4 regions of the Streptomyces sp. NBC_00448 genome follow, and region 4 is predicted to be linked to each of the others. Evidence: riboswitches for the same ligand, from Rfam matches in the RefSeq annotation. Region 4 holds a riboswitch; each other region holds the start of a gene.
What was found. Region 4 has a riboswitch for cyclic di-AMP ahead of OG370_RS05995 (M23 family metallopeptidase). Riboswitches for the same ligand answer to the same signal wherever they lie in the genome.
Positions count from the first base shown of each region.

Region 1 (4,675 bases), 1.0 Mb from region 4:
GCGACGGCCTGTCCGCCGCCATGGACGGGTACCAGCTGACCAGCGCGACCAGGACGCTCCCGGCGGGCCGGCCGGGCGCCTACCGGTTCACGGTCACCGGGCCGGACGGCAGGCCGGTCACCGACTTCGCGGTCGATCAGACCAAGCGCCTGCACTTCTATGCCGTCCGCTCGGACCTGACGGGCTTCCAGCACCTGCATCCGGTCATGGCGGCCGGGACGTGGACCGCGGACCTGGCCGAGCTGAAGCCCGGCGCCTGGCGGATGTTCGCGTCCTTCACGCCCGGCGGCGGCCCGGGCACGGGCAGGGCGTTCGTCCTGTCCCGCACTGTCGCCGTGCCGGGGCCGGCCACCATGGCGGCGCTGCCCGCGCCCGCGCCGTCGGTGCGCGTGGACGGCTACACCGTCGGCGTCGCGGGCGAGTTGATGGCCGGGATGGAGCACCCGCTCACCGTCACGATCACGAAGGCGGGCAAGCCCGTCACCGACCTGCAGCCGTATCTGGACTCGTACGCCCACCTGACCGCCTTCCACCAGGGCGACGGCGCGTTCGCGCACCTGCACCCGACCGCGCGGGTGGACGGTGACCACGGCGGGCCGCAACTGTCCTTCCACGCGGAACTTCCCTCGGCCGGCGACTGGCGGCTCTTCCTGCAGTTCCGGACCGCCGGCACCCTGCACACCGCCGCACTGACGCTCGGCGTCGGCTGAACCGGTGGGGGCCGCCCTGTTGGCGGCCCCCACCCACGCCTCCGGGCCGCCCCGCGACCTCGCTCCGGCCCGCCCTTCAAGGAGCACCCGGCAGGGAAGGTTTCGTCCATGCACGCCGTACTGCACGCGCTGTCCATCACGGGCTCCATGACCTGGGAGATCACCTGGGCGCTGATCCTGGGCTTCACCCTGTCCGCCGTCGTCCAGGCGATCATCCGCAAGTCCACGGTGGTCGCGCTGCTCGGCGACGACCGCCCCCGCACCCTCGCCGTCGCCACCGGCCTGGGAGTCGCCTCCTCGTCCTGCTCCTACGCGGCGGTGGCGCTGGCGCGCTCGCTGTTCCGCAAGGGCGCCGACTTCACCGCCGCGATGGCCTTCGAGATCGCCTCCACCAACCTCGTCGTCGAACTCGGCGTGATCCTCGCGCTGCTGATGGGCTGGCAGTTCACGCTGGCCGAGTTCATCGGCGGCCCCGTCATGATCATCCTGCTCGCCGTGCTGTTCCGGCTGTTCCTGCGCGACCGCCTGCTGCGCCAGGCACGCGAGCAGGCCGAGCGCGGCGTGGCCGGGTCCATGGAGGGCCACGCCGCGATGGACATGTCCGTACGGGCGGAGGGCTCGTTCGCCCGCCGGCTGCTGTCCCGCGAGGGGGTCACCGCCACCGCCCACGTGTTCGTCATGGAATGGGCGGCGATCCTGCGCGACCTGGTCGTGGGGCTGCTCATCGCCGGCGCGATCGCGGCCTGGGTGCCGGACTCCTTCTGGCGGGCCTTCTTCTTCTCCGGCCACCCGCTGGCGTCCAAGCTGTGGGGACCGCTGATCGGGCCGCTCGTCGCGGTGGCGTCGTTCGTCTGCTCGATCGGCAACGTGCCGTTGGCGGTGGTGCTGTGGAAGGGCGGCATCAGCTTCGGCGGGGTGGTCGCGTTCATCTTCGCCGACCTGCTGATCCTGCCGATCCTGAACATCTACCGGAAGTACTACGGCGCACGCATGGCCCTGTTCGTCCTCGGCACCTTCTACCTCGCCATGGTCGTCGCGGGATACGTCGTCGAACTCCTCTTCGGCGGCCTCGGCCTGATCCCCGACCAGGCCGACGCGAAGATCCCCATGCAGGGCGTCAGATGGAACTACACCTCCTTCCTCAACATCGCCTTCCTCGTCCTGGCCGCCGCCCTCCTGGTGCCCTTCTTCCGGACCGGCGGCTCCGGGATGCTCCGCATGATGGGCGGCGCCCCCGACGCCGATGACGCCGAGCACGCGGATCACGCGGATCACGCGGATCACGCCGGGCACGGGTGACGGGGAAGGCGCTCAGACCGGTTCCGGGCACCCTGCCCTGGTGGGTCCGCGCGTCCGGCCCCGCCTCGCCGGGCTACTGGGGGGACGACTGTCTGCGGCACGCTGCCGTCGGCGACACCGGCCGTACCCTCACCGGCATCGCGGTCCTCCTCGCCGTGGCAGTGGCCGGCGGAGCGACGGCGGCCTGGCGGGTGTCCCGCGGGTGGGGCCGGGCCACGGCGATATGACGAGGCGTCAGCGGGTGGGGCCGTAGGCGCGCGGCGGGCACGGGCGGGCGCGTGGTTCGTGCCTGGGCGCGGACTTGGGCTCGGCTGGACCCTCGCGCCACCGTGGAGGGTGCCCGGGGCCCGGGCCGCGTCGACCGTCGGGGGCACGGTGAGCGTGCGGCCGAGTGCCCGGCCGCCGGGCGGCGTCAGTTCACCCGTCCGTACCAGACGCCGCTGGTCCAGATGTGTTCGAGCCGGACCGTGCTGCCGGTCTTCGGCGCGTGCCAGATGTTGCCGTCGCCCGCGTAGATCCCCACGTGGTAGACCGACGCGCCGGACGAGCCGCTGTGGAAGAAGACCAGGTCGCCCGCCCGGCGGGAACCCGCCGAGATGTGCGTGGTGCGGTTGTACTGGGCGGCGGCGGTGCGCGGCAGTTGCTCGCCCGCCTGCTTGAACGAGTACAGCGTCAGCCCCGAGCAGTCGAAGCGGTACGGCCCGGTGGCCCCCCACTGGTAGGGCGAGCCCTTCTTCGACGCGGCGATGCTCAGCGCCCTGGCGGCCATGGTGGCGGCGTCGGCCCGCTGGGCGTTGCCCGGCAGCAGGATCGGGACGGCGACGGCCGCTACGGTGAGCAGAGAGGCGGCTCCGAGCCGCGAGAGCCGGGAAGTGGCCGGCCGAAAGCAGATGCGGTTGGGCGTGCACATGCGCAACCCTTCGTCATCAGCCTGCGAAGGATGACCTGTCGGGTTCGGGCTGGCGAAGATGCCCGGCCGCATGCAAGCGGCTTCACCCCAAGGGTGCTCCGGAGCCCGCCGGAGACCGGTGGGCGCCGGAGCGACCCGTCGTGCTGGGTCCTCCGCTCCTGCCGTTGCACTCGTGTCGACCTGGCATCCGCGCGTCGGCAGGACTGGGCATCCGCACGGACCGCCCCGCCACGGCGGCGGGGGCTTGTCGTCACCACGGATGGTTACGCACACAACGGGGCGGCGCCGGGACAGAAACGCGCGATGTGAGCTTCATCACATTGCATCCACCCGGGTGAACCGCCGCCCCCGCGAGCTGCTCACGTACCCCCGCCGTACCCTCTGAACTGCGCTGACCGGTACCGGCGAAGCCGGAGTCCAGCCGACACGCGCAATCGCGCACCCGTTTGCCACGAGAACTTCCGATACGCCAATGGGCTGATGCGACCGGCGGTCGTGTCGCGGAAAACGGTGACACGCGGTGATGACGGGCGGGTTCGGCCGGGTGTGTGCGACCGCGCCGCCTCCGCGGTGCTGCCGCCTCCGTAGCGCCGCCGACGGTGCGGCCCGACTGCGTGCCGCCGACGGCGCGCTGCCGTGGTCTACGCCGACGGGCCGCCGCTGCCACCCGGGTCCGCCGCCGGCTCGGGTGCCACCGCGACCCGCGCGGCCCGCCGCTCCCCGTCCAGTACCCGCAGGGCGCGGCCGAGGGTGGCGTGGTGCAGGTCCGTCTCGCCGCGCAGGTGCATCACCGTGAGCGCGTCCCGCATCGCCAACGCCCGGCTGACGAGTGCCTGCGCGGCCCGTAGCGCCGAGTAGGTGTCAGTGGTGCGGGAGGGGTTGATCCGGCCGAGCAGGTCGACCAGTTCCAGATAGCAGTCGATGAGTTCGCCCTCGGAGCGCGTGAGGGCGGGCAGCGGCGGGAGTTCGGGCGCCACGCCGGCTCACCGCGGGCCGGTGCCGCGCGAGCCGTTGCCGGCCTTGCGGCTGGTGGTCAGCATGTCGGCCAGCCCGTACGCGACCGCCGCTTTCGCGTCGAAGATCGTGTCGCGTTCGAGGTCGGCGGAGATCCGCTCCGCCGGCTGGCCGGTGTGCCGGACCAGCAGGGCCTCCAACTGATCGCGGGTGCGCAGCATTTCGTTGGCCTGGATCTCCAGGTCCGAGGTGTCGCCCCGCACCACGTCGCCGAGCGAGGGCTGGTGGATGAGGATGCGCGCCCCCGGTGTGATCATCCGCTTGCCCGGTGCGCCCGCCGCCAGCAGCACCGCGGCCGCCGACGCGGCCTGCCCGATGCAGACCGTCGCCACGTCGCAGGTGACGAACTGCATCGTGTCGTAGATGGCGGTCATCGACGAGAAGGAGCCGCCGGGGGAGTTGATGTAGAGGTTGATGTCCTGGTCGGGCGAGGCGCTCTCCAGATGGATGAGTTGGGCCATCACGTCGTTGGCCGAGGTGTCGTCGATCTGCGTGCCCAGGAAGACGATGCGCTCCTGGAGCAGCTTGGAGTACGGGTCCATCGTGCGGACGCCGTTGCTGCTGCGCTCGGTGAACTCGGGCAGCACGTAACGGGCCGTGGGAGTCAGGGGAGAGGCGGACGCCAGGTGCGTCATGAAGCTCGGGGTCGCGGGCGTCGTGTGGTCGGTCATCGCACACCTCCGTAGGTGCCGCGTCGGCGCCCGCCGGCTCTGCCGCCGGTTCCGGGGTGGGAGCGGGGGCC
Region 1 covers NZ_CP107913.1:418,736-423,410, reverse strand. Annotated here, with positions in the region: gene OG370_RS02000 (hypothetical protein) at 1-710, shown strand, start outside; gene OG370_RS01995 (permease) at 819-2,009, shown strand; gene OG370_RS01990 (hypothetical protein) at 2,006-2,236, shown strand; gene OG370_RS01985 (C40 family peptidase) at 2,422-2,919, opposite strand; cyclic di-AMP (ydaO/yuaA leader) riboswitch at 2,923-3,054, opposite strand; gene OG370_RS01980 (hypothetical protein) at 3,561-3,896, opposite strand; gene OG370_RS01975 (ATP-dependent Clp protease proteolytic subunit) at 3,903-4,568, opposite strand.
Region 1: another riboswitch for cyclic di-AMP. It lies ahead of OG370_RS01985 (C40 family peptidase); the one in region 4 lies ahead of OG370_RS05995 (M23 family metallopeptidase).

Region 2 (4,675 bases), 4.6 Mb from region 4:
AGGCCCGTGGGCCGCGTCCATACCGGCCAGGAAGTTGTCGTCAAAGAGGCTGCTCATCGCCTCCCGAGTCTAGGCGCCCGCACCGACAGTCCATCGCCGTCCGGGGAAGTCCATACGCTCGGCGCCCGGACCTGTCGGAAACCGGGCGCGCGGGGCGCCCGGGCCTGCCGGAAAGCGGCCTCCCGGGTAGCCCGATTACCACGCTGCGTGACGGCCGCGCCCGCTTCGGCAAAAGATTACGAAAAGGTATCGGGCCTATCGGACATCGCCCTTCCCAGGTGCGCCGGGCGTTGGCTAGCGTGCCGCACCAGCCGGAACCGGCAGCGTCCGAGAGGAGTCCGCGCGCCATGGCGACGCACCGTAAGGCTCGTACCGCGCTACTCAGCACCCCCGGTCCGCGTGCGGCCGTGGGGCTCACCACGGCGGCGCTGGCCACTGTGACGCTGCTCAGCGAGAGCGCGAGCGCCACCCCCGCTCCCACCAAGCCCAAGCAGCCGTCGATCAGCACGGTCAAGAAGCAGGTCGACTCCCTCAACCAGCAGGCCGAGGCCGCCACCCAGAAGTACGACCAGGCGCAGGAGCAGACCGACCAGCAGAACACCAAGGTCAACAAGCTGCTCGCGCAGGTCGCCCAGAAGACGCAGAAGCTCAACGACTCCCGGCGCGTGCTGGGCGAGTTCGCGGCGGCGCAGTACCGCAGCGGCGGCGACCTGACCACCACCCGCTACCTGCTGTCGGAGAACCCGCAGGACCTCGCGAACGAGATCCACCTCGCCGACGTGATGGGCAAGCGGCAGCAGGCGGCGGTCGAGGACTACCAGACCCAGCAGGTCGCGGTCACCCAGCAGCGGATCGAGGCGGCCAAGAGCCTGGCCTCGCTGACCGCGCAGCAGGGGCAGCTCAAGTCCGCCAAGCAGGACGTGCAGACGAAGCTGGGCGCGGCGCAGAAGCTTCTCAACAGCCTCAACGCGCAGGAGAAGAAGCGGCTGGCGGAGCTTCAGGCCAAGCAGGAGGCCGAGGCGAAGGAGAAGGCGAAGAAGCTCGCCGCGCAGGAGAAGCAGAAGGCGGAGGCCGCCGCGAAGGCCGCCGCGGCCAAGGGCACCGACGCGCCGGTCAACTCCTCGGCCGCCGACCAGGCCATCGCCTTCGCCCGGAAGCAGATCGGCAAGCCGTACGTGTGGGGCGCGACCGGCCCCGACTCGTACGACTGCTCGGGGCTGACCCAGGCCGCCTACAAGGCCGCCGGGATCGACCTGCCGCGCACCACCTACGACCAGGTGGACGTGGGCACCCGGGTGTCGGAGGCCGACCTGCAGCCGGGCGACCTGATCTTCTTCTACAGCGACGTCAGCCACGTCGGCCTCTACATCGGCAACGGCGAGATGATCCACGCCCCGCACACCGGCACCGTGGTGAAGGTCGCGCCGATTACCGAGATGCCCTTCTACGGGGCCGTCCGTCCGTAATGGAGCATCCCGACCGGGTCGCCACCCGATGACCCGGATGACCGATAAGGCGCCCGGGCGAAGTGTCCGGCAAAACCCAAGGTCACAAAGCGATTTCGGTCACATTGCAATCCAAACTTCCCAAGACCCGGCGAAGTTGACTACGGTAGCCCGCTAGGTGGTGCGCCTCCCGTCGGCGAAGGTCCGGCAGCGAACCATCTCCGCCTAATCCGGCCGGCGGCCGGAACCGGGGACCCACAGGCACTTTGGGGTGAATCGGGGTGGACGCGACGAGCGTTCGACCCGTAGGGCGACCTTCCCCGCCCGAACCCGTCAGCTAACCCGGTCGGCGGTACCCGGAAGGAGTCGTCTCCTTGGCGTCGCATCGCAAGCCGCGTACCCCGATACTCGCGTCGACCGGCACACGGGCCGCCGTCGGTATCACCACCGCGGCCCTGGCCTCGGTCACCTTGATGAGCGAGACCGCGAACGCGGCGCCCGCGAAGCCCTCCATCGCCGAGGTCAAGAAGCAGGTCGACTCGCTGAACGAGCAGGCCGAGGTCGCCACGCAGAAGTACGACCAGGCCCAGGAGGACACGGCGGCGCAGCGCACCAAGACCAACCAGCTGCTCGCCCAGGTCGCCGACAAGACCCAGCAGATGAACGAGTCCCGGCGGGTGCTGGGGCAGTTCGCCGCCGAGCAGTACCGCACCGGCGGTTTCGGCGCCACCACGCAGCTGCTCTTCTCGGACGACCCGGAGAGCTTCCTCTCGCAGAACCACCTGCTGGACCGGATGACCGCCACGCAGGAGCAGGCGCTCAAGACGTTCAAGATCCAGCAGGAGCAGGCGTCGGTCCAGCGGGCCCAGGCCACCGCGAGCCTCAAGAAGCTGACCGGTTCGCAGAGCACGCTCGCCACGCAGAAGAAGAACCTGCAGACGAAGCTCGCCGCCGCGCAGAAGCTGCTCAACAGCCTCAACGCGGAGCAGAAGAAGAAGCTCGCCGCGATGCAGCCCAAGACGTCGACCTCTTCGTCGTCCTCGTCCTCGTCGTCCGGCTCCAGCTCGACCTACAAGTACAACGGGCCCGCGTCCGGCCGCGCCGCCGCCGCGATCCAGTTCGCGCTCGCCCAGCGCGGCAAGCCGTACTACCGCGGCGCCACCGGCCCGGACTCGTACGACTGCTCGGGGCTGACCCAGGCCGCCTACAAGGCCGCCGGGATCACCATCGGGCGCACCACCTGGGACCAGGTCAAGGACGGCACCGCGGTCTCCAAGGCCGATCTGCGCCCGGGCGACCTGGTGTTCTTCTACTCCGGCATCAGCCACGTCGGGATCTACATCGGCAACGGCAACATCGTGCACGCCCCGCACACGGGCGCGACGGTCGAGGTCGCCCCGATGGACTGGATGCCGTTCGCGGCGGCCCGCCGCATCGCGTAAGCGGGCGTGCGGCGGCGAAACGCCGTCAGCACGTAAGGGTAAGGGCCGGTCTCCAGGAGACCGGCCCTTACTCATGGCCTTCGTGCCCCACCCCGCGGCTCAGGCCAGCACCAGCAGGTCCATCCAGCTCGTCGCCGGCGCCGCCGGATCGGCCGCCCGCAGCCGTGCCATGCCGCGCTCGAAGTCCTCGTCGCTCAGCGCCCGCAGCTTCGAGTCGGTGTCCCGGCGCAGCAGGCCGGCGTAGTGCCCGAGGCTCGGCGCGCTCTCCTGCGGTACGGCGACCAGTCGGCGCCGTACGAACCCGGCGGCCGCGAAGTCGGCGCAGACGCCGTCCACCGTCCGGTAGCCGTCGATCTCCGCCACCGTCTCGGGGAAGAAGCGGACCCGCAGGTCGCGGTCGGCCCGGCCGGGGAAGAGGTTGCGGATCAGCACCGGCGCGCCGGGCTTCAGGGCGCGGCGCAACTCGCGGGCGGCGGCGGGCAGATCGGGGATGTGGTGCAGCACCGAGCCGAGCCAGGCCGCGTCCGCGCCGCCGTCCGGCACCGGCAGCGCGTCGGCCCGGCCGGCCAGGGCCTCGATGCCGGGGCGGCCGTCCGTCGCGGGGACCCGCGGGATGAGCGCGCGCATCGCCTCGGCCGGTTCGACCGCCACGACGTGGACGCCGAACCAGTCGTGCAGCGCGGCCGCGAAACCCCCGGTGCCGGCGCCGACGTCGAGCACGGTCATCCCGGGGGTGAGCCCGGCCGTCGCCTCGATCGCCGTCTCGATCGCCGCCCGCCACGCGGCCAGCCCGGCGCGCGGGACCTCGCGGGCCAGCCGGTACTGCTCGGCGGTGGCGCGGTCGTAGGAGATGCCGGTCATCGCGGTCAGGTCCAGAGCACGGCGATGAAGATGTTGACGACGGTCAGGCCGCCGACCGCGCCGAAGGTGGCCGCGTCGACCTTCTCCTCGTCGCGCTTGACGTAGACGAGCCCGAGGATCACCAGCAGCACGACCAGTTTGATGCCCAGCTTCACGTTGCTGAGGTGCCGGTCGTCGGCGTGTGCGAGGCCGACCAGCGCCACCCCGGTGACGAGCATCGTGCCGGCCCCGTAGAGCATGCCGGGCACGAACCGCGGCTCGGCGCTGCCCCGGCCCATCGCCTTGAGTTGGGTGAGGAAGCCGCCCAGCAGCGCCGCGATGCCGATGATGTGCAGTCCGACAAAGACATTGATGAGGGTGTCCATGGGCCGGACCCTACGGCGCGTATAGCAGCGCACGGCGGGCGGGGTGCCGTATCGCGGGCTTCGGTCGGCGGGCGCCCGGATGCGGGCGGGTCACCCGTCGAACGGCGGTCGAATCCGGTCGGCCGCGGCGGAAAGCGGGCAGTCCCGGACACCTGGCCCGGGCGGCCCCCGGAGCAGGTTTAGCGTCACTGGCGGGTGGCCGGTTCCCCTTCGCCGTCGGTACGTCGGCGGCGCGGCCGCCCTGCCGACGTCCGGCGGTGCCGCGTTCCCCCGTAACGCGGCGCCGCCGGGCCCGCCCTGCCGAAGGAGTGACGGCCGCATGGCCTCGCACAGTCGCCGGAGTCGCCACCGCCGCGGCCCGGTCCCCGCCGTCCGCACCGCTGACCGCGTCACGGACCGCGCCACTGACCGCACCGCCGCCCGGCCACCGCTCGTCTCACGGGCGACCGCCCGCGCCGCGCTGTCGCTGGCGCTGGTCTCGGCCGCGTCCGTCAGCCTGCTCGGCGAGAGCGCGCAGGCCGACCCGGGCCCGGCCGCCGGCGCCACGACGACGTCCGGAGCG
Region 2 covers NZ_CP107913.1:6,000,717-6,005,391, reverse strand. Annotated here, with positions in the region: gene pcrA (DNA helicase PcrA) at 1-57, opposite strand, end outside; gene OG370_RS25880 (C40 family peptidase) at 348-1,466, shown strand; cyclic di-AMP (ydaO/yuaA leader) riboswitch at 1,658-1,812, shown strand; gene OG370_RS25875 (C40 family peptidase) at 1,820-2,887, shown strand; gene OG370_RS25870 (class I SAM-dependent methyltransferase) at 2,987-3,748, opposite strand; gene OG370_RS25865 (hypothetical protein) at 3,754-4,113, opposite strand; gene OG370_RS25860 (NlpC/P60 family protein) at 4,433-4,675, shown strand, end outside.
Region 2: another riboswitch for cyclic di-AMP. It lies ahead of OG370_RS25875 (C40 family peptidase); the one in region 4 lies ahead of OG370_RS05995 (M23 family metallopeptidase).

Region 3 (4,675 bases), 2.9 Mb from region 4:
CGGAACCTGCTCGCCCGAGCCCGCGCCCGACAGGACCCGGCCGCGCTCGGGCTGGCGCCACGCGCCGAACCGCGCGGCCGCAAGGTCGAGGGCCTGACCCACGAGCACATGACGCGGCTGCTCGGCTGGCCCGAGCACAAGTACGGCTATGTCGAGCGCGGCCGGCTCGCGGTCATCGACACCGAGATCCTCGAACCGATCGCCCGGATACTGTGCCTGACCGAACAGGAGTGGGAGTCGCTGGTGTTGTACGCCACCGGCACCCCGCCCGCCTTCCCGCTCGATCCGCAGGTCGGCCGTTCCGTCCCCCGGCCGTGGCGGCGGGTGCTGGCCGGCAGCCGGGACATCGCGTACGTCAGCGACGCGGCATGGGACCTGGTCGCGTACAACTCCGCGTTCGCCCGGCTGTTCACGCCGCACGGCGTGCCGGGCAACGTGATGCGGTGGATGCTGCTCGCCCCGGCGGCCCGGGTCACCCTCGCCGACTGGGCGAACAGCTGGCTGCCGCTGCTCGTACCGCAGTTACGAGCGGCGGCCACCGCCCGCCCGAACGACACGACGCTCCAACGGCTGATCGCCGACATCCGGCGCGACCCGGTGGTGGGACCGTGCTACGACGCCCCGACCACGGAGTACCTCCAGCCGCGTGCGGAGGGGGCGCGGCCGCTGCTGCACCCCGAACTCGGCCCGGGCTGGGCGACGATGTGCGCGGCCGGGCCGTTCGGAGTGCCGGGCGGACGGCTGATGTTCGTACTCTTCGACCCGGGCGAGCGGCCGCGGCCGCAGGAGCCGATGCACGCTCCCGCGACGACGGGTCCGGTGGACCTCGACACAGGTCCTGACTCCGGTCCTGGCCCCTACGCAGGTCCTGGTTCCGATCCTGGTCCCGGTTCCGTAGGTTGAGCCCGGTTCCGTAGGTTGAGCCCGCGCCCGCGCGCGGCTCCGTACCCGGCGACGACCATCCCCGCGATTGCCTTCCGCCACGACATCAGCAGACTGGGACGACATGAGCATCGAACCACCGCGCAGCCTGAGGGCGTTGACGCCCGCGGTCCACGCATGGCTGCCCGACGGCCACGACACCTGGGGCCTGGCCAACTGCATCCTGATCACCGACCAGGACAGCGCGCTCCTGGTCGACACCCCCTACACCACGGACCTGACGCGACACCTCCTGAACCTCACCGCCGAGGTACTCCCGCCGGGCGTCGCCATCACCACGGTCGTCAACACCCATGGCAACGGCGACCATTCGTACGGCAACGGGGTGTTCACGGCGGCCGGGGCGGAGGTGGTCAGCACCGACGCCAACAGCGAGCACCTGTGCAAGGAGCCGAGCCCGGCCCAACTCGCCCGCCTGGTGGCGGAGAGCGACCCGGACACGCCGCTCGGCGCGTACCTCCACCGGCACTTCAGCCGCTACGGCGACTTCGGGGTGAGCGAGGCCGTGCCGCCGACCCGCACCTTCAACGGTCGACTCGACCTCGCAGTCGGCGGTGTGGCGGTCGAGTTGATCGAGGTCGGTCCCGCGCACACGGCCGGCGACCTGATCGTCAACCTGCCCGGCGAGGGCGTGGTCTGCTCCGGCGACGTCATCTTCTGCGAGGACCACCCGGTGCACTGGGCCGGGCCGCTCGACGAGATCCACCGGGCGGTCCAGCGGGTGCTGGCGTGCGAACCGCGCATCATCGTGCCCGGGCACGGTCCCGTCATGACGCCCGCGGACGTGGCCGCCAACGCGGAGTACCTGCTCCGGATCCGCGACCGTATCCACGCCTCCCACGCGGCCGGCCATCCGCTCGCCCAGGCCGCGGCCGAGCTGATCGCCGCCGAGACCAACCCCCGCTGGGGGCTCACCGAGCGGCTCGCCATCCTCACCGCGCTCGAGTACCGCGTCCTGGACGCCGACACGTCCCCGGTCGACATGATCTCCCTGGTCGACCTCGCCGCCCGCCACGCGGCACCGGCCCCGCAGACCGCCAAGTCGCCTGCGCTGTGACGGACTCCCCCGCGTCCCCGGTCAGGGGCGCGGGGAACGGTCCGAGCACGGCGCGCCGCCAAAGCCGACGGCCCCGGCGCCGGGGGGGTGGTCGCCAGGGCCGCCGGGGCGGTGGGGCCGGTCATACGGAAGGAACGCGGGGTCGCCGGGCTCCGCTCGTCCGCTCGACGCGGGCAGCCTCGCTAGACGGTGACGTCGTGCGCGCGCAGCCAGGGCAGCGGGTCCACGGGGGCGCCGCCGTCGGGGCGGACCTCCAAGTGGAGGTGCGGCGCGGGCACGTTGCCGGTCGCGCCGACCCGGCCGATCGTGTCGCCGGTGGTGACCCGGCCGTCGGTGACGACCATGGTCGACAGGTGGCAGTACCTCAACTCGGTGCCGTCGTCGAGGGTGAGGACGACCCGGTAGCCGTCGCTGCCGGCCCAGCCCGCGGAGGTGACGGTGCCGCCGTGCACGGCGTGCACGGGGGTGCCGGTCGGCGCGGTGAAGTCCTGCCCGTTGTGCAGGTTGGCCCAGGGGTCGGTCTCGCCGAAACCCGCGCCGAGCGCGGCGCAGGCGACCGGCTTGATGTAGGAGGCGGCCAGCCGGGCGAGGCGCTCGGCCTCGGCGCGGGCCGCCGCGGCGGCTTCCTCGCGGGCCTTCTCCTCGGCCGCGGCCTTCGCCGCGGCGACCTGCTCGCGCACCTTGCGCTCGGCGGCCTCGCGGGCGGCCTGCTCGGCCGCCACCTTCTCGACCGCTTCGCGCTCGGCGCGGGCCGTGGCCTCGCGCTGGGCGGCGACCTGGCCGAGGATGCGGGCACACAGCGCCTCGCCGGGATCGGCGGGGGCGGTCCCGGCGTCGCCGGTCCGGCCGGTCGCGGTGGTGTCGGCGATCTCGGGTTCGGCAACGGGCCGCGGCAGCAGCGTCGTTGCCTCGGCCTGCGCGGGAGCGGGGGCGATCGGCTCGGCCGGAGCGGGGGCCGGTGCGGGTGCCGGGGCCGGCGCCGCGGGCACGGTCAGCGCCGTCGGGTCGTACGTCGGCAGGCCGGCGAGCGCGGCGCCACCCGGTCCGGCGTCCGGCAGCGGGTACGGCGCGGGGCGCCCGGCGGGCTCGACGGCCGGCGCGGGGGCCAGGCCCGCCGCTCCGGCACCGGCGAACGCGGCGAACGCGGGAGCCGGGACGCTGGAAGTGCCGCTGGCAGCAAGGGCGTTGGCCCGCTGACGCGGAAGTCGGAAATCTTCCCGCTCCTGGCCGGCGATGTCGCCGTCAGGCCGGGCGGGGGCGTAGGCAAGCTGGTCGGACGCCACGACGGGCGCTCTCCTTTCCTTCCCTCTCGCCTACCGGGTTAGCTGACGGGTTCGGAGGAAGAAGGTCTCCTACGGGCCTGACTACTGCCCGATTCACCCCATTTTCACGGGTCCCCGGTTCCCGCGGACGGGATTCGGCAAGCGCGCGGTCCGCCGTCCTGGCGGCGGCGGTGACGACCGCGCTGCGTTATCGAACGTTAATAGAGCCGGAGGCGTTTTCCAAGCCGAATCGGAGAGTTGGGCATGGGAACAAAACGCGCAGGGTATAGGGAGAGTAGGCAAATCGGTCAGGCGATGTGGCCGGGCGGTGATGTGAGCGTGCATCAGTCGTTATCCGAACGGGGGCCAGTGTGATTACTTTGCGTGAGTGGGCGAACTCGGCGCGCAGGCGGCTGCGCGGGGCCGTGCGGCAGGTCCGCCAATGGCGTGGACCTCTGCCATTGCGCGAACCGCTTGGCAGGCCAAGGACCCGGGCCCCACGATGGGCGAGCCCGATGTTCTTGTCATGGACTCGACCACCTCGCGACCTCTCAGGGAGCCCGCCATGGAACGCCCCAGCAGCCCCCGACTCCCCCACACCCGAAGGTCCTTGCTGCGCGGCGGCCTCGCGCTGGGTGCCGCCGCGGGCGCCGCGTTCGCCGGCGAGCTGTGGACCGGCAGCGGCCGTGCCGCGGCGGCGGCCACCGTCGACTACCCCGGCGCCACCTGGGCTCCGGCCAGCACCGCCAACTACACGGCGTCCAACCGCCCTTCCACCTACGCGATCGACATGGTCGTCATCCACGTCACCCAGGAGACCTTCGCCGACACCATCACCCTCTTCCAGGACCCCGCCCACGCCGCCACGGCGCACTACGTGGTGCGCTCGGCCGACGGCGCCATCGACCAGTGCGTCCGCGAGCATGACGTGGCCTGGCACGCCGGCAACTGGGACTACAACACCCGCAGCATCGGCATCGAGCACGAAGGCTGGGTCGACGACGCGTCCTGGTTCACCGACGCGATGTACCACTCCTCCGCCGCCCTCACCGCCGAGATCTGCGACAAGTACGGCATCCCGAAGGACCGTCAGCACATCATCGGCCATGTCGAGGTGCCGGGCACCGACCACACCGACCCGGGCCCGAACTGGGACTGGGTGCGCTACATCCGCCTGGTCAACGGCGGCTGACCGCCACTCAGCTCTCTGCTTCGGCCTCTGCCTCGGCCCTCGGCCGGGGCCGGCGCGGCACGGGCAGGGGGGTGCCGGGGCCGTCCAGGGCGTCGGCGAGGAGGCGTTCGGCGGGGATGCCGCGGATCGCCGCGTCCAGCACCTGCACGGTGTGGGCGACCGGCATCCGCTCGCCCATCCCGGCGAGGGTGCCGGCCACCTGCATCCAGCAGCCCGGGTTGG
Region 3 covers NZ_CP107913.1:4,301,167-4,305,841, forward strand. Annotated here, with positions in the region: gene OG370_RS18120 (helix-turn-helix transcriptional regulator) at 1-903, shown strand, start outside; gene OG370_RS18125 (MBL fold metallo-hydrolase) at 1,007-1,999, shown strand; gene OG370_RS18130 (M23 family metallopeptidase) at 2,182-3,282, opposite strand; cyclic di-AMP (ydaO/yuaA leader) riboswitch at 3,295-3,432, opposite strand; gene OG370_RS18135 (N-acetylmuramoyl-L-alanine amidase) at 3,827-4,453, shown strand; gene OG370_RS18140 ((Fe-S)-binding protein) at 4,461-4,675, opposite strand, start outside.
Region 3: another riboswitch for cyclic di-AMP. It lies ahead of OG370_RS18130 (M23 family metallopeptidase); the one in region 4 lies ahead of OG370_RS05995 (M23 family metallopeptidase).

Region 4 (4,675 bases):
TTGCCGTCCAGCGGTACGACCGCTGGTTCGCCCGGGCCCGGCGCCCTCCGTCGCAGCGGTCCTGGCTCGCGGACGGTCCGGTGCGCGGCGAGGAACTGCTCGGCAAGCTCCACCAGGTGCCCGGCATCGAGGCGGTCCGCGCCCTCGACGGCGAGGGTGGCCTGATCGGTCACCTCGCGGCGATACCGCTCGACCTCGCCCCCGACGACCCCGCCGCCCTGCGCAGCCACCCGCGCTCCGCGCTCGTCCCGCACGGCGGCCACGCGCTCCCCTCCGGCCGCGAGAGCGAGGTGCTGCGCGCGCTGTACGTACGGGTCGCCGATCGGCTCGTCGCCGAGCGGCGGTTGGTGCACTACGTCGACGTGCCGGCCGGCGAGGTCGGCACCACGCCGTGGTCCGACCTCGGCTTCGGCCGGGAGCGGGTGCACGGGCTGATGGCGGTCAAGGCCCGCGGGCGGCAGCCGCGCGGGGTCGAGGGCCTGGCCATCCGCCGGGCCGGGCCCGGCGACCTGCCGCAGATCGGCCGGATGGCCGCGGAGTCCGCCCGGCGGCAGCGCGGCACCGCGACCTTCCAGCCGCAGCCGGAGGCCGCGCTCGCGGCGCTGCGCGTGCACTACGCCGGTGCGCTCTCGGACTCCCGCTGCGGTGCGTGGATCGCCTCCCGGCGCGGCGAGGAGATCGGCATGGTGCTGCTGGTGCCCGCGCACGCGGACCCGGTCGTCCCGGCGGCCTGCGTCGAACTCGTCGAGGCGTACGTCGAGCCTGCGTTCCGTGGGGAGGGGATCAGCCGGGTGCTCCTCGCGACCGCGCTCGCGTGGGCGTACGACGCCGGGCACCGCTACATGTCGGCGCAGTGGCCGTCCGCGTCGCCGCACGCCGCCGGGCACTTCCCCGCGATCGGCTTCCGCCCGGTCGCCTACCGGCTCTCCCGCACCCTCGACCATCGCCTCATCGGCGCCCCGGGCACGTTCTGAGGTTCTCCCCGGGGTGCCCCTGCGTAGGTACGGCTCCTCCCGCGAAAGGAGGTCGCACCCAAGAACCGTACGAATCAGGGCAATTCGGAAACGTGTGAGCGGGATCACCGGATGAGTACGGTCCGCGGTCGGCCGTAATACGCCGAGTCACCGCGACCGGCGCACCGTGATGGACGGTGGCGGGTGGCGCACCTGAAGTAGGGGCGGCATAACGGACATCCGGGAGCGCGGGCACATACGGTGACGGGGGCGCCCGGGGGTGGGAAAGTGCCGTTTGCCCGGGTGGAGCGGCGTCCCCTACGTTCCGTCTCGTGCGGGGCAACCCGCTTCCCCTCCGCCGGGCGGACCGCCGAGTCCTGCCACCGCCCGCTACGCGGATCACCCGAACACCGACATGGCAGGAGCGGGGGAACCAGGTAAGCCGCCGCTCGAGTCGACCGCCGCACCGCCGGCGGTCGCACCCGGGCGGCTCGGGGTGAAGCCGCATCCGCGGCCGGGCATCTCCTGCCCGAACCCGACAGCTCACCTCGCAGGCGTAGGAGAGGACATCCCCCATGCCCGCACACAGCCGGCACCGCAAGCCCAAGGTCCGCAACGGCCGCCGTCTCACCCGCCTCTACGTGGCCGCCGGCGCCGGCGGCGCCGCACTCGTGCTGCCGCTGGTCGCCGCGACCCACGCGGGCGCGGCCACCCCGGCGAAGAGCACGACCGCCGCGTCGGCCACGTACAAGGTCGTCACGGGCGACACCCTGGTCAAGATCGCCACCGCGCAGCACGTCACCGGCGGCTGGCAGCAGCTCTACCAGGACAACAAGGCCGTCATCGGGTCGAACCCCGGCCTGATCCGCCCCGGCACCGTACTAACCCTCGACGCCGCGAAGGCCGCGCCGCAGGCGAAGACCGCGGCCAAGACCGCCACCGCGTCCACCGCCGCCGCCACGACCACCGCCGGCACCGGCTGGATGAAGCCGGTCGGCGACGCCGCCATCGGCACCGGCTACAAGGCGTCGGGCTCGCTGTGGTCCAGCGGCTCGCACACCGGCGTCGACTTCCTCGTCGGCTCCGGCACCCCGGTGCACGTCGTCGCCGCGGGCACCGTCGTGTCGGCCGGCTGGGACGGCGCGTACGGCAACGACGTGATCGTCCACCACGCCGACGGCAAGTACACCCTGTACGGCCACCTGTCGCAGGCGCTGGTCTCGGCCGGCCAGACCGTCACCGAGGGCCAGCAGATCGGCATCTCGGGCGCGACCGGCAACGTCACCGGGCCGCACCTGCACTTCGAGGTGCGCACCACGCCGAGCTACGGCTCGGACATCGACCCGGTCGCCTACCTGAGCAGCCACGGCGTCGTCATCTGACACCGGCACCGCGGTCACACGGCCGCGATCGGCGGGCCCGCCCGGTTCTGACAACCGGGCGGGCCCGTCCGCGCGTTCGGGCCGGGCGGGCCGAACTCAGGCCAGCAGCCCGGACAGTTCGCCGCGCGAGGCGACGCCCAGCTTCGGGTACGCCTTGTACAGGTGGTAGCCGACCGTACGCGGGCTGAGGAACAGCCGTGCGGCGATGTCCTTGTTCGACAGGCCGTGCGCGGCCAGCCGGATGATCTGCCCCTCCTGCGGGGTGAGCCCCGCCTGCTCGGCGAGCGAACGCGTCTCCTGATGTGCCGTCACCAGCGCGCCGGAGGCGCCGAGTTCACCGCGGGCCCGATCCGCCCACGGGCGGGCGCCGAGCCGTTCGAAGACCTCCAGCGCGGACCGCAGCCGCCCGGCCGCCTCGCTTCTGCGCCGGGCCCGCCGCAGCCACTCCCCGTACAGCAGCTCGGTGCGGGCCGCCTCCAGCGCGCGCCGGTGCGGGTCGTGCGCGGCCAGCGCCGCCGTGAAGTACGCCTCCGCCTGGTCGTCGGGGGCCAGCAGTGCCCGGCAGCGGGCCACCATGGCCTCCGCCCAGTCCTGCCCCGTGCGCCGCGCCCACCGCTCGAACCGGGCGAACGGCTCGGCCGCACGCCCGGGTTCGCCGAGGCGGACCGCCGCCTCCACCAGGTCCGGCACGCTGCGGGTGGTGCAGATGTGGTGCCGCAGCAGCGGCTCGCTGAGCAACTCCAGCCGCTCCAGGGCCGATCCGGCCCGGCCCAGGCCGAGGTCGAGCAGGCCCTGCGACCAGTACGCCCACCCGGCACCCGGCGCGGTCGGCGCGCCCGGTGCGGCCGCCAGCGCCTCGGCGACGTGGGCGCGGCACTCCTCCTCGTCGCCCCGCAGCGCGGCCACCTGCGCCAGCGCACCGCTCAACTGGCTGACCCACTGCGCCTGCTGGGTGTCCCGGGCGATCCGCAGCCCCTCGGCCGCGGTGGCGTACGCCTCGGCGATCCGCGACTCGAACACCTCCACCTCGGCCCGGAAGAACAGCACCGTCGCCAGCCGCCCCACCCCGCCGCTGTCCCGGCTCTCCGTCGCCAACTGGGCGGCCAGTTCGTACGTCTGATCGTCCTGCCCGCGCAGCATGCCGGCCGCGCAGAGCATCACCAGCTCGCGGGGGTCGGCGTCGCCGCCATTGGCGGCCCGCACCGCTGCCGCGGCCGGCAGCAGCTCCTCCGGCGTCGGCGGGGCGGCGGCAGAGGCAGGGCCCGGTAGCCCCAGCGCGCCGGCGAAGAAGTCCGCGACCGGGCGGATCGCCGCGTCCCGGGGCAACTCCAGTGCCGCCAGCCGCCGTACGGTCTCCTCGACCTCGGCGGCGCCCAGGTACCACGCGGTGTGCACCGCCTGCACCAGCATCCGCCCGGCCCGTTCCGGGTCCACCGCGGCCACCGCGTCGGCGCCCACCAGCAGCATCCGGTGCGCGCCGGGGAAGGCGCCCTGCCAGAAGTCGGCGAGCGCCCGTACGTACAGCGTCCTGGCGCGTATCACCGCCTCCGCCGCGGAGCCGGGGGAGAGGACCGGGGCCGCCACGCGGGCGGCCTGCTCGGCGAAGTCCCGGGCCCGGGGCAGTTCGCCGGCCTCCGAGGCGGCCTCGGCGGCGAGCAGGAGGCGGTCGGCGCGGGCGGTGGAGTCGGTGCTCAGCCGGGCGGCGCGCTCGTAGGCGACCGACGCGGCGGAGTGGCCGCTGCGCCGGCGGGCCCGCGCCGCGGTGGCCTCCAGGGCGGCGGCCACCTCCTCGTCCGGGCCGGTCGCGGCCATCGCCAGGTGCCAGGCGCGGTGGTCCGGGTCGTGTACCGGGTCGGCCGCCTCGGCCAGCGCCCGGTGGGCGGCCAGCCGCTCCGGCAGCGGGGCCCGCTGGTGGATCGCGGCCCGCATCAGGGGATGGCGGAACCGCAGCCGGTCCTCCTCGTCGACCAGGACGAGCCCCGCGTCCTGCGCGGGCGGCAGGTCGTCCACGCCGACGCCGAGCGCGGTGGCGGCGGCGAGCAGGGTGTCCGGGTGGCCGGTGTGGTCGGCGGCGGCGATCAGCAGCAGCGTCTGCGTGCCGCGCGGCAGGTCGGCGACCCGGCCGTGGAAGGCGGCTTCCAGCCTGCTGGTCAGCGGCAGCGGGTCGGGCCCGACGTCCACGCCGGGGCCCGCCGGGCCGGCGCCGTCGGCTCCGCCGGCCGGGTCCAGCGCGAGCGGCAGCTCCAGCAGGGCCAGCGGGTTGCCCTGCGCCTCGGCCAGCACCCTGCGCCGTACGGCCGTGCCCAGCCCGGCGCCGCGCTCGGCCAGCAGCGTGCCGGC
Region 4 covers NZ_CP107913.1:1,424,684-1,429,358, reverse strand. Annotated here, with positions in the region: gene OG370_RS06000 (GNAT family N-acetyltransferase) at 1-974, shown strand, start outside; cyclic di-AMP (ydaO/yuaA leader) riboswitch at 1,352-1,523, shown strand; gene OG370_RS05995 (M23 family metallopeptidase) at 1,529-2,335, shown strand; gene OG370_RS05990 (helix-turn-helix transcriptional regulator) at 2,432-4,675, opposite strand, start outside.